Regions from separate parts of the Primorskyibacter sp. S87 genome, predicted to be linked through region 1. Evidence: riboswitches for the same ligand, from Rfam matches in the RefSeq annotation. Region 1 holds a riboswitch; the other holds the start of a gene.
What was found. Region 1 has a riboswitch for cobalamin ahead of ACP15U_RS01365 (DUF1636 family protein). Riboswitches for the same ligand answer to the same signal wherever they lie in the genome.
Positions count from the first base shown of each region.

Region 2: another riboswitch for cobalamin. It lies ahead of ACP15U_RS17890 (DUF4198 domain-containing protein); the one in region 1 lies ahead of ACP15U_RS01365 (DUF1636 family protein).

Region 1 is NZ_JBNAGF010000001.1:261,031-266,136, forward strand. It holds gene cobN (cobaltochelatase subunit CobN) at 1-867, opposite strand, end outside; gene cobW (cobalamin biosynthesis protein CobW) at 882-1,937, opposite strand; gene ACP15U_RS01365 (DUF1636 family protein) at 1,934-2,314, opposite strand; cobalamin riboswitch at 2,403-2,622, opposite strand; gene ACP15U_RS01370 (hypothetical protein) at 2,812-2,946, shown strand; gene ACP15U_RS01375 (fumarylacetoacetate hydrolase family protein) at 3,236-4,162, shown strand; gene ACP15U_RS01380 (TetR/AcrR family transcriptional regulator) at 4,199-4,819, opposite strand; gene ACP15U_RS01385 (ABC transporter permease) at 4,892-5,106, opposite strand, start outside.
Region 2 is NZ_JBNAGF010000012.1:72,602-77,707, forward strand. It holds gene ACP15U_RS17875 (twin-arginine translocation signal domain-containing protein) at 86-241, opposite strand; gene ACP15U_RS17880 (chaperone NapD) at 259-528, opposite strand; gene napF (ferredoxin-type protein NapF) at 525-1,037, opposite strand; cobalamin riboswitch at 1,343-1,549, shown strand; gene ACP15U_RS17890 (DUF4198 domain-containing protein) at 1,693-2,478, shown strand; gene cbiM (cobalt transporter CbiM) at 2,491-3,102, shown strand; gene ACP15U_RS17900 (cobalt ABC transporter permease) at 3,106-3,687, shown strand; gene cbiQ (cobalt ECF transporter T component CbiQ) at 3,691-4,485, shown strand; gene ACP15U_RS17910 (energy-coupling factor ABC transporter ATP-binding protein) at 4,472-5,106, shown strand, end outside.

The sequences.
Region 1 (5,106 bases):
AAAGACCGGCACACCCGCCGCATCCAGCGGTGACGAACCGTCATCTCCCTTGCCGGAAAACGCGGTGGCATTCACGATGGCAGCCGGGGACAGGGCAACCGTCTGCTCCCTCAACCATGCGGCGGATGCCCGAGCCTTGAGCGAAGGTGCAAACAGCGCGACTGCGGCAAAACCAGCGTTCCGGAAAGCGTGCACCAGCGCGGCGATCGGCGCGGTGTCGGCAGCGGTCACGTAGGCACGATAGAAGGTGATGATAACGCGCGGCTTTTCCATGCCATCGAATGCAGCCTCGGCTGGGACAACGCCACGTTCCGGACACCAGGCGCCGCATTCCGGTATCGTCTTGGCACCCAGAACCGGCCCAGCATAGAGGCCGGTCGCCAATGCCATCTGCGCCAGCGCCGCCTGTGCAGCCACTTCGCCGCCGGTGTCGCACAGATGGGCCAGCCGCCTTAGCGTTGAGACCGGAAGCGTCGAGTAGGCGTCAAGCCGGGTGTCTTCCCTTCCATCTGCGGGCAGAACGGCAAGGGCCAAATCCTTTTCCTGAGCCAATGCAAGCACTTGCTGCAACCCGTAGGTCCAATAGGGCACGCCGCCAATCAGGCGGATCAGGATTCCCTTGGCGCCGGTCAGCGTCTGCTCGACATAGGTGTCTACGGAAAGCGGGTGCTTGAGCGCCGCCAGATTGGCGAGCCGAAGAGTCGGCATTTGCCCGTCGGGTCCGCCTCCGCGATGCCACCCGGCGGCGAAAGCACCGAGATCGCTGTCTGAAAAGGACAGCACCACCAGATCCGCTGGGCTTTGTCCCAGATCGGTTGGGGTCTCGGTTTCCTCCAGCCCGTGGCTCTCGCGGAAGACGACATGCATGCGGGGCGGTTCCCTTACTCGGCAGGCTCGGCAACACCGGCTAGGACACCGCCGATCGCCGCTTCGTCGATATCGTCATGTTCAGCGATTACGACAACCCTGCCAAGGCGGTTTTCATCCGGTTTCCATGGCCGGTCAAACTGGTGGCGCACCCGGGCGCCGACAGCCTGAACCAGAAGCCGCATCGGTTTTCCCTGCACCGCCGCATAGCCCTTGACCCGCAGGATGTTCATCTCGTTGGCCAGCCGTTCGATTTTGCCGACCAGTTCCGCCGGGTCGGAGAGTTCGGGCAAGTTGATAACGACGCTTTCGAAATCGTCGTGGTCATGGTCATGCGGTGCGTCGTGATGGCTGGGGCGGGCGTCCATGTCGTCTTCGGCCGCGGCTTCCAATCCCAACACCACTCGCACATCGACCTCGCCTTCAGCCACCTCGACGACCGGCAGCGGGCGCGGGGCTTCGGCGGCGATAACCTCCTTGGCCTTTGCCACACCGTCAGGCCCGGCCAGGTCAGGTTTGGTCAGCAAGATAATGTCGGCGCAGGAAATCTGATCTTCGAACACTTCGCTAAGTGGCGTTTCATGATCAATCGAGTCATCAGCCAAGCGCTGGGCATCCACTGCCGCCACGTTGGGTGCAAAGCGGCCTGCGGCAACGGCCTCGGCATCGGCCAGCGCAATGACGCCATCAACAGTGATCTTGGAACGGATATCGGGCCAGTCGAAGGCCTTGAGAAGCGGCTTCGGCAAGGCCAGACCGGAAGTTTCGATCAGGATGTGATCTGGCCGTGGGTCCAGCGCCATCAGTGCTTCGATGGTTGGAATGAAATCATCAGCAACGGTGCAGCAGATGCAGCCGTTGGCCAGTTCCATGATGTTTTCTGCTGGGCAATCGGGGATGGCGCAGCTTTTCAGGATTTCACCATCGACGCCCACATCGCCGAATTCGTTAACCACAACCGCCAGACGCTTGCCCTGCGGATTCTGCATCAGGTGACGGATCAGTGTTGTCTTTCCCGAGCCGAGAAAGCCGGTGATGACAGTGACGGGAAGTTTCTCCAAAGTGCTCATGGTCGGGCTCCAATCGGGGGGATGCGGGCAGCGCAGTTCTTGCGGAAATGGACGGGACGTTCACGCCATGGGACCAACCCGTCCTGTGTGGCATGATACTTCGAGGCGCCGTCAACGATTGTCTCGATGTCGTTTGCCTCGTGCAGGTTTTCATAAACAAAGGTCCAGCGCCCGGGGCCGCCACGCAGCACGATCGAACAGCCCTGATCGCAGTTCGACAGGCATTCAACGGGTTTAACCTTGATGCCTTCGGGCAACCCGGCACCTGAAAGAGCCTGATGCAGCAAAGCCCCCGGTCGCGGGGCATCTTCTTCCATCGGCAGGCCGCGTCGGCAGGTTGTGCAGACCAGCAGTTCGACCGGATCGGTCTCAGTCACGTCTCATCCCCCTTTGGGTCTGGGGGACGGGGTTAATGCGGGCCATGGTCCGAGACATCGGCCCGTCACCGGAACACCCCGCCCGGTTATCGGTCTTCGGTTGCTGGCAGGTCTCCCGGCTTGCGGATATCGGAGGGTCCCTGTTGAGGATCCTCCGGCGGCTGTCCCGCCTTCCCGGCCTTTTGGCCAGTGGCTTGGGCACCCTTTCCGGTCACGGTCGCGGGGGCGGCTGCACTTGGCGGGAGAGTTCCCGGTGGTGCATTCCCTTTTCATCCGATTTCTCGGACACCAGCGAACAGCGGAATGCGGCATGCCCGGCCACCTTGTCAAGCGCAACGGGCCTGAGCGGGTCAATGCGGAGGTACTTTGGCGGAAAAGCGACCTTGCAGGCGTCACCGGCGGCAACCGGGTGCCGCAGTCACCGAGGCGAGACGCTCGCGACGAATCTAGCGGCCACCCGAACGGCATTGATGCGCGACATCGCATAAGACCGCATCTTGGCTGATGGCGAGGCAGAGCTGAACTGGATCAGCCACATGCTCAGGCCGCACGGAATTGTAGTGGCGAATACACCGGCGGGAGACCACGAAGGCGAACCGGTCGATCTGATGAAAGGCTGCGGCATGGGGTAAAATGCGACGCTCTCCCTGACCGGAGGGGAGGACGGGTAACGGGAACAGGCGCTTGGAGCTGAGGCGCACCCATTCGGCTGACCGAGCGGAATGGGCAAAGCCCGATGGCCTTGCGATCATCTGCGAAGGTCACCACTCCTCGAAGGAAATCGGGTATTGTCACATGGAGAAGCTTTCGAATCTCGAAAGCCTGCCGCCTGCCGGATTCGAGATCTCCTGCTTCCCGTTCAAAATCAAGATGCCTCTCCCGGCATTGTCCGGGCAGCGGCCTTGTTCGAGGAGGAAGCCAATGCGACTTGGAACCGTGTGCTACGAAGGGCGCGAACATGTTGTTGCCGCTCTTAAGGATGGCCGTTTGCTCGATCTGCATCTTGCGGCTGAACTGGCAGGGGAAGACTGCGCCTGGTTCATCGACATGATGGCGGTGATCTACGCAGGGAATCCGGCGCTGGATCTGGCATCCGGTCTAATAGCGGATGCCTCGGATCGTTGTATTCTCGAGGAAGAAGAAATCACCTTCTGTCCGCCGCTCTTGCCGGTGCAGTTTCGTGATTGCCTGGCCTTTGAAACACATCTCAAGAACAGCTTTGCCGCTGCGGAAAAGATGACAGGGCGGCCCTTTGCAATTCCCGGCGTTTGGTTCGAGCAGCCGATCTATTACAAGGGCAATCGGCTTAGCTTTGTCGGCCACGGGCAGGATGTGATTTGGCCCGCATATGCCAGTTTTCTGGACATTGAATTGGAAATGGCCGTGGTCATCGGCAAGAAGGGCAAGAACATCAGGCCGGAGGAGGCCGAGAGCTTCATTTTTGGTTATACGATCCTGAACGATGTCTCGGCGCGAGACGCTCAGATGGCGGAAATGCCTGGCCAACTCGGTCCTGCAAAGGGCAAGGATTTCGATACCGGCAACGTTCTTGGCCCCTTTATCCTGACCGCGGACGAGGTCAGCCACCCGGTCGCCCTCGATATGGAGGCTCGGGTCAACGGCGAGCGCTGGGGAGGGGGCAACTCAAAAGAAATGCACCATGATTTCGGAAAGATTCTGGCCCATGTGTCAGCCTCCGAAACCCTTTATCCCGGTGAGGTAATCGGCTCCGGCACGGTTGGCACCGGCTGCGGTCTTGAGATTGGCAAGCGGCTTTCACCCGGGGACCACTTTGAGCTGGAGATCGAAAAGATCGGGGTGCTGGCCAACCGGATTGTGAAAGAGTGACCTCGAAGACTTGGGATCAGAAAGCGTGGCGCGTCTTCACTCTGTCAGATGCCGGGACATGAAACGTCCGACTTCGCTCTCGCTCGGACGCTGCCCGGTAAAGACCTCTACAAAATCCGGCATCTGCGCCAGCCTCTGCCAACGGCTCTCCTGAACAGGCATCGAGAGGTGCCCGATCTGCGTGTAAAGAACGGTCATCGTTCGAATCTTCGCCTCATTCTCGGAATACCCGTGATGCACGAACATCCGTTCGATCGCTTCTTTACGAGCAGCGTCGGCTGCGTTCAGCTGGACTTGCAGCTTGGGATCCGTGCGCGCCCAATTGCGGATCGCAAGGTCCAGCCGCGAATCGAACAAATCATCATCCAGCCAACAGTCAAACAGGTTGAACATCGCTTCGCAGATGGTCTCGGCATAGGCGTCGGCGCGTTGGGCAAGATTGCCCGTGTTCTTTTCCTCCCAGCGCGCAACCAATGCGTCCAGCAACGCGTCACGATCCTCAAAATGCCAATAGAAGCTGGTTCGGCTCAGCCCCAGATTGCGTGCCAGCGGCATCACCCGCACAGCCTCGACGCCGCCACCGCAGAGCAGGTCGCTTGCACCTTCAAGCCAGAGGGTTTCCGAGCCACGGGGTTTTGCAAGGGTCTTGTTTGTCATCCGTGCCAACTAGCATTGCCGATCAGGGGTCACAATATCCTGACAGTTGTGTCGGGTAGATTGACAGCTTCGTCAACGCTGGCCTGTGGCTCGGCGAACCAGATAACCCGTTGCCCAGTTGGCCGCCACGTAGAGCAACACTGAAAACAGTCCGAGTGTCAGCATCGCGGCAAACATCAGGTCTGTTTTTGCGCGGCCGTTTGCCAGCAGCATCAGGTAGCCGAGACCCGACGAAGATCCGACCCACTCGCCGATCACCGCACCGATCGGGGCATAGACGGCAGCAA
Region 2 (5,106 bases), on a different contig from region 1:
TCTCGCCCAATGAGGTGGCGAGTTCAGGTGATAGTGCAACTTTATGGGCAAATCGTGCAAAGTTATGCGCAAACGCTGTGCAATATTATGGGCGAAACTCTGAAAATTTCCTCAATGAAATCAATGGAAGGGATGCAGCGTTATGCGCACACCTACAACCCGCCGCCGAAGCGGTAGCGGCCGCTGCGGATGCCTTGAGGAACGATCGGCGGGACGTTGGCAGTTTGCTGTGCTTGGTCATGGGGACTGGTCTCCCGTTCAGTGTTTGGGTTGGACGAGGGCATCGGCGCTTTCGTCCAGATCCTCGAAATGGTGATAGGTGAGCGTGACGGTCAGCACGCCGGGGATCTGATGCATGTCCATGATCTGATCCGAGGCACGCTGGGTTTCCGTGTCTTCGACGGTGACGACGATGCGGCCCTGATCATGGGCATGCACCTCTCCGCCTTGGGTTTCATTGATCGCTGCAATGACCTGCTCGGTCATCTCGGGCATGGCGTGGACCAGGCAACCGCAGATATTAGTCATGCACAGGTCTCCATCTGTTGCGTGGGCTTTTGAGGGGGGTGTTCGAAACTGATAGCATCCACCGGGCAGGACGCGGCGCATCCGCCACAGCCCGTGCACAAATCTGCATCAAGAACCGGTTGCGCGCGTCCACCGGTCCTGAGCTGAAATCGGATTGCACCGTGGTCGCAGAAGTCCTGACAGGTGCGGCATTGAACGGAGTTGAGCGACAGGCACCCGCTTTCCACACTGGCCTTCCATGCCCAGTCCTGATCACGTCTCAGCGCTTCGGGTTCGCAGACATCGATACACTCGCCGCAGAACGTGCATTTCCCGGCTTTGAAGTCGACCTTTGGAAATCCGTCGGAATCAAATTCGATAATGGATTCGGGGCAAGCCGGACCGCAATCGCCGCAGCGCGCACACGTGTCGAAAAATACCGAATCCGGTAGCGCCCCAAACGGGCGCATTTCCACGCTGGAATTGAACCCGCCCTTCAAAAAAGAGCGTCTGTTCGGATTGTGCGGCACGCGTGGCTCCCATTTTTGTGGCTATCGCAAATTGCCTGTGGGCGACCACTAACTGAAATTTTTGGAACTGTTATTGATTCAGATCATGTTGGATTCGAAAATTAGCCAATTTGAGTCACCTTTAAGACGGTGGAATCACAGAGGCTTACGATGCGTCAACTTGTGTGGGTCATCGTATTCCAATGAGCCGGGAACCGCTATTTCAGACTGCCGCAACATACTGAGGACGGCGACGGTTTCACCATCGGCAGGGATGTTCGTCCGGGTTCCGATTTTGCAGATTGACGCAGCAAGCCCGGATTTGGCATAAGCGCCGGACATTCGGTTCCGCAGGCATTGCCCTGTGGAAGCAAAAGGGAACACGGTGCGGCCTGACTTGTCTGGCCAAATCCGGGACTGCCCCCGCAACTGTAGGCGGTGAGCGCGGCTGATCATGCCACTGGAGAGATCCGGGAAGGCCAGCCAAGCGAAGAGCCGCAAGTCAGGAGACCTGCCGGATGTTCAGGCCCTTCACGGGGCCAAAGCAACCGGACGCCGGGGTGGGCGTCTGGCTCGTGCCGGACCTGACAAGGCCCGGCCCTTGCCGCATCCTCCCGTTCGTCCCTTCTGTTCAGGCGATCCCATTGGGGTCGTCGGTTTCGATGAAGGACGTCAGATGAAGAAGACCCTATTGGCCGCCGCCGCTGCCATTTCAATCCCCTCGCTTGCGGGGGCGCATTTTCTACTCAACTACACAGAAACCGCCATGATCGACCGTCCCGGGGACGTGCCGGTCAAGCTGATTTTCTGGCACCCACAGTCCAACGGTCACGTGATGGATCTGGAAATGCCGCAGGCATTCTACATGATCCACAAGGGCGAGAAGGTGGATCTGATGGACCGGTTGCAACCGTCCCGCTTTCGCGCCGGCGAAAACGAAGGGGCCGCGTTAACCGGGAGCGTGCCGGTGAAGCGATCAGGCGACTACGTGCTGGTGACCGTTCCGCAGCCCTATTTCGAGGAAAGCGAAGATAAATATATCCAGCAAATCACCAAGGTTTTTCTGAACCGCAACGAGCTGCCCACAGATTGGGATCAGCCGGTCGGGCTCAAGACCGAGATCATGCCGCTCAACAAGCCCTACAACGTGATTGCCGGGTCAACCTTCACCGGCCGTGTTTTGTCCGGAGGTGAGCCCGTTTCCGGTGCGGAGATCGAAGTAGAGTATATGGCTGCCGAACCGCGGCTGGATGGTGACGGGACCAAGCCGGTGACTGCCGCGCCGATGCCCGGTGGCGCGATCGTCGCCATTTCGGACGCAAACGGCTATTTCACATTTGGCATTGCCAAGGCAGGGTACTGGGGATTCGCCGCGCTCGGATCCGGGCCCGATACCGAGTTCGAAGGCAAGGAACTCAGCCAGGATGCGGTGATCTGGATTCGCGCGCATAACCTGGAATAGGGAGCCCGGCGCATGCACATCGTAGACGGAGCCCTGTCCACACCCGTGATCCTCGGCGGCGCTGCGCTTGCCGTGGGCGGGCTGGCGATGGGGCTGCGGCAACTCCCGGTCGAGAAGATCCCGGCCGCCGGTGTGCTGTCGGCCAGCTTTTTCGTAGCGTCGCTGATCCACGTTCCGATCGGGCCGTCTTCGGTGCATCTCATCATGAATGGCCTGGCCGGGCTGGTGCTCGGCTGGGCGGCTTTTCCGGCACTGTTCGTGGGGCTTTTGCTGCAGGCAGTGTTCTTCGGTTTCGGTGGGTTGACCGTTTTGGGTGTCAACGCGTTCAACATCGCGATGCCCGCAGTAATTGTCTGGATGCTGTTCGGCCGGTTGGTCGTCAGCGGCACACCAATGACGGGTGCGATCTGGGCCGGGATCGGCGGGGCCTTGTCGATCGGGCTGACAACGGTGTTTGTTGCTGTCTCGCTGGCCCTGACCGGCGAAGAATTCCTGCCGGCCGCAAAACTGGTTTTCTTTGCCCATATTCCGGTGATGGTGATCGAAGGGCTGTTGTCCGCAGCGGCGATTTATCTTGCGCGCAAGGTCAAGCCGGATCTCTTTGTTTCCGTGAAGGGGGCCTGAGGCATGACCCGTGCGCTCCTCCTCTTTGTCCTGCTCTTTGCTGCGGCGCCGGCCTTGGCGCACAAGGTGATCGCGTCGGTTTTTGCCTCGGGCAACATGATCGAAGGTGAGATCGGTCTTTCAAACGGTGAAATGGCTTCGAACCAGCCGGTCGAGGTGTTCGATGGCGAAGGCAACCGACTGGGCGAAACGATCACGGACGAGGATGGGTTCTTTGTCTTTGCCCCGGAACAGCCTGTGGCCCATCGCTTCTATTCCGATCTCGGCGCCGGTCACGTCGCAAATATCACCATGCCCGCCGACGAAGTGGCCGCCATACTGGGCGTCGCGGCTGAAGAGCCCGTTGCGACCAAGCCCAACGCTGTCGCCAAAGGCACAGTTGCGGTTGCTTCGCTGTCCGACGAAGAGCGCGCGGTAATTGCCACCATCGTGCGGGACGAAACCAGATCCCTGCGACGCGAGATAGCTGCATACAAGGAAAAGAACGATCTTCAGACCATCCTTGGCGGGATCGGGTACATCTTTGGCCTGTTTGGCCTTGGGTTCTATCTTGCCGCCCGGCGCAAACTGAAACTGGCGGGCTGACCGATGAACCAGGTGTTGTCCGCAGGAGCAAAAACCCAGTCCAAGACCGGCGCCAGCTTTGCCGTAGGCCTGATCGGCGAGATCGACCCGCGGGTGCGGATCGTGGCCGCCGTCGCCTATGCCGCAACCGTCGTGTCGCTTTCGCGCTTTGAGGCGCTGGCGGCGGCGCTTTGTATTTCGCTGAGCCTGTTGGCGGTTTCACAACTGCCGCCGCGCCCGACGCTCCGGCGGGTCGCGGCCATGGACGGGTTCATTCTGTTTATGCTGGTGATGCTGCCGTTCACCATGCCTGGCACGCCAATCTTCACGCTCTGGGGTTATCCGGCGTCGTGGGAAGGGCTCTGGCGCGCCATCGAGATCGCGCTGACCGCCAATGCCGTTGTGCTGGCGCTGATGACGCTGGTGGGCACGATGGAGCCGGTCACTTTGGGCCACGCGCTGCACAAGCTGCGCTGCCCGGACCGGCTTGTTCACCTGCTGCTCTTTACCATCCGCTATATCGAGGTTCTGCGCGAGGAATACCTGCGTCTTCGCACCGCCATGCGCCTGCGCGGCTTTCGACCCGGCACCAACTGGCACACTTATCGCAGCTTTGGCTATCTCGTGGGCATGATGCTGGTGCGGGCGGTGGAACGTTCGGAGCGGATTCTCGAGGCGATGAAATGCCGGGGCTTCTCGGGCCGCCTCGTGGTGCTGGAGCGCTTTCGCCTGCGCCGCATTGACCATTTGTTCATAGCAACGGTATGCGCCGTCCTGCTGGCCCTGATCGGCCTGGAGGTCGCCCATGTCGCTGATTGAACTGTCCGATGTTCATTTCGCCTATCCCGGCCATGACTCCGTGCTTAATGGGGCGACTCTGACGCTCAACGAAGGCGAGCGGCTATCGATCACCGGTCCGAACGGCGCCGGAAAGTCGACATTGCTGCGCATGATTGTCGGGTTGCTGACACCGGATTCCGGCAGGGTTACCGCCTTTGGGCAGGATCGGCGGGTCGAGGATGACTTTCACGAAGTGCGCCGCCGTGTGGGTTTCGTGTTTCAGGACGCCGATGACCAGCTGTTCTGCCCGACCGTTGCCGAAGACGTTGCTTTCGGCCCGCTGAATCTGGGTCGCAGCCGGGAAGACGCGCTTGAGATCGTCGACAATGTGCTGTGTTCACTGGACCTGATGCACCTGCGTGACCGGGTCACGCACAAGTTGTCAGGAGGGGAGAAGCGGCTGGTGACGCTGGCAACCGTACTGGCGATGCAGCCCGAGATCCTGCTGCTGGACGAACCGACGAACGCGCTTGACGTCAAGAACGAAGCGCGGCTGGTTGAAATTCTGGGAGGGCTCGAACTGCCCTTGTTGCTGGTTACCCATTCGCCGGAGTTCCGGCAGAAAATCGCACCCGACAGCTACGCGCTGGAGAAAGGGCA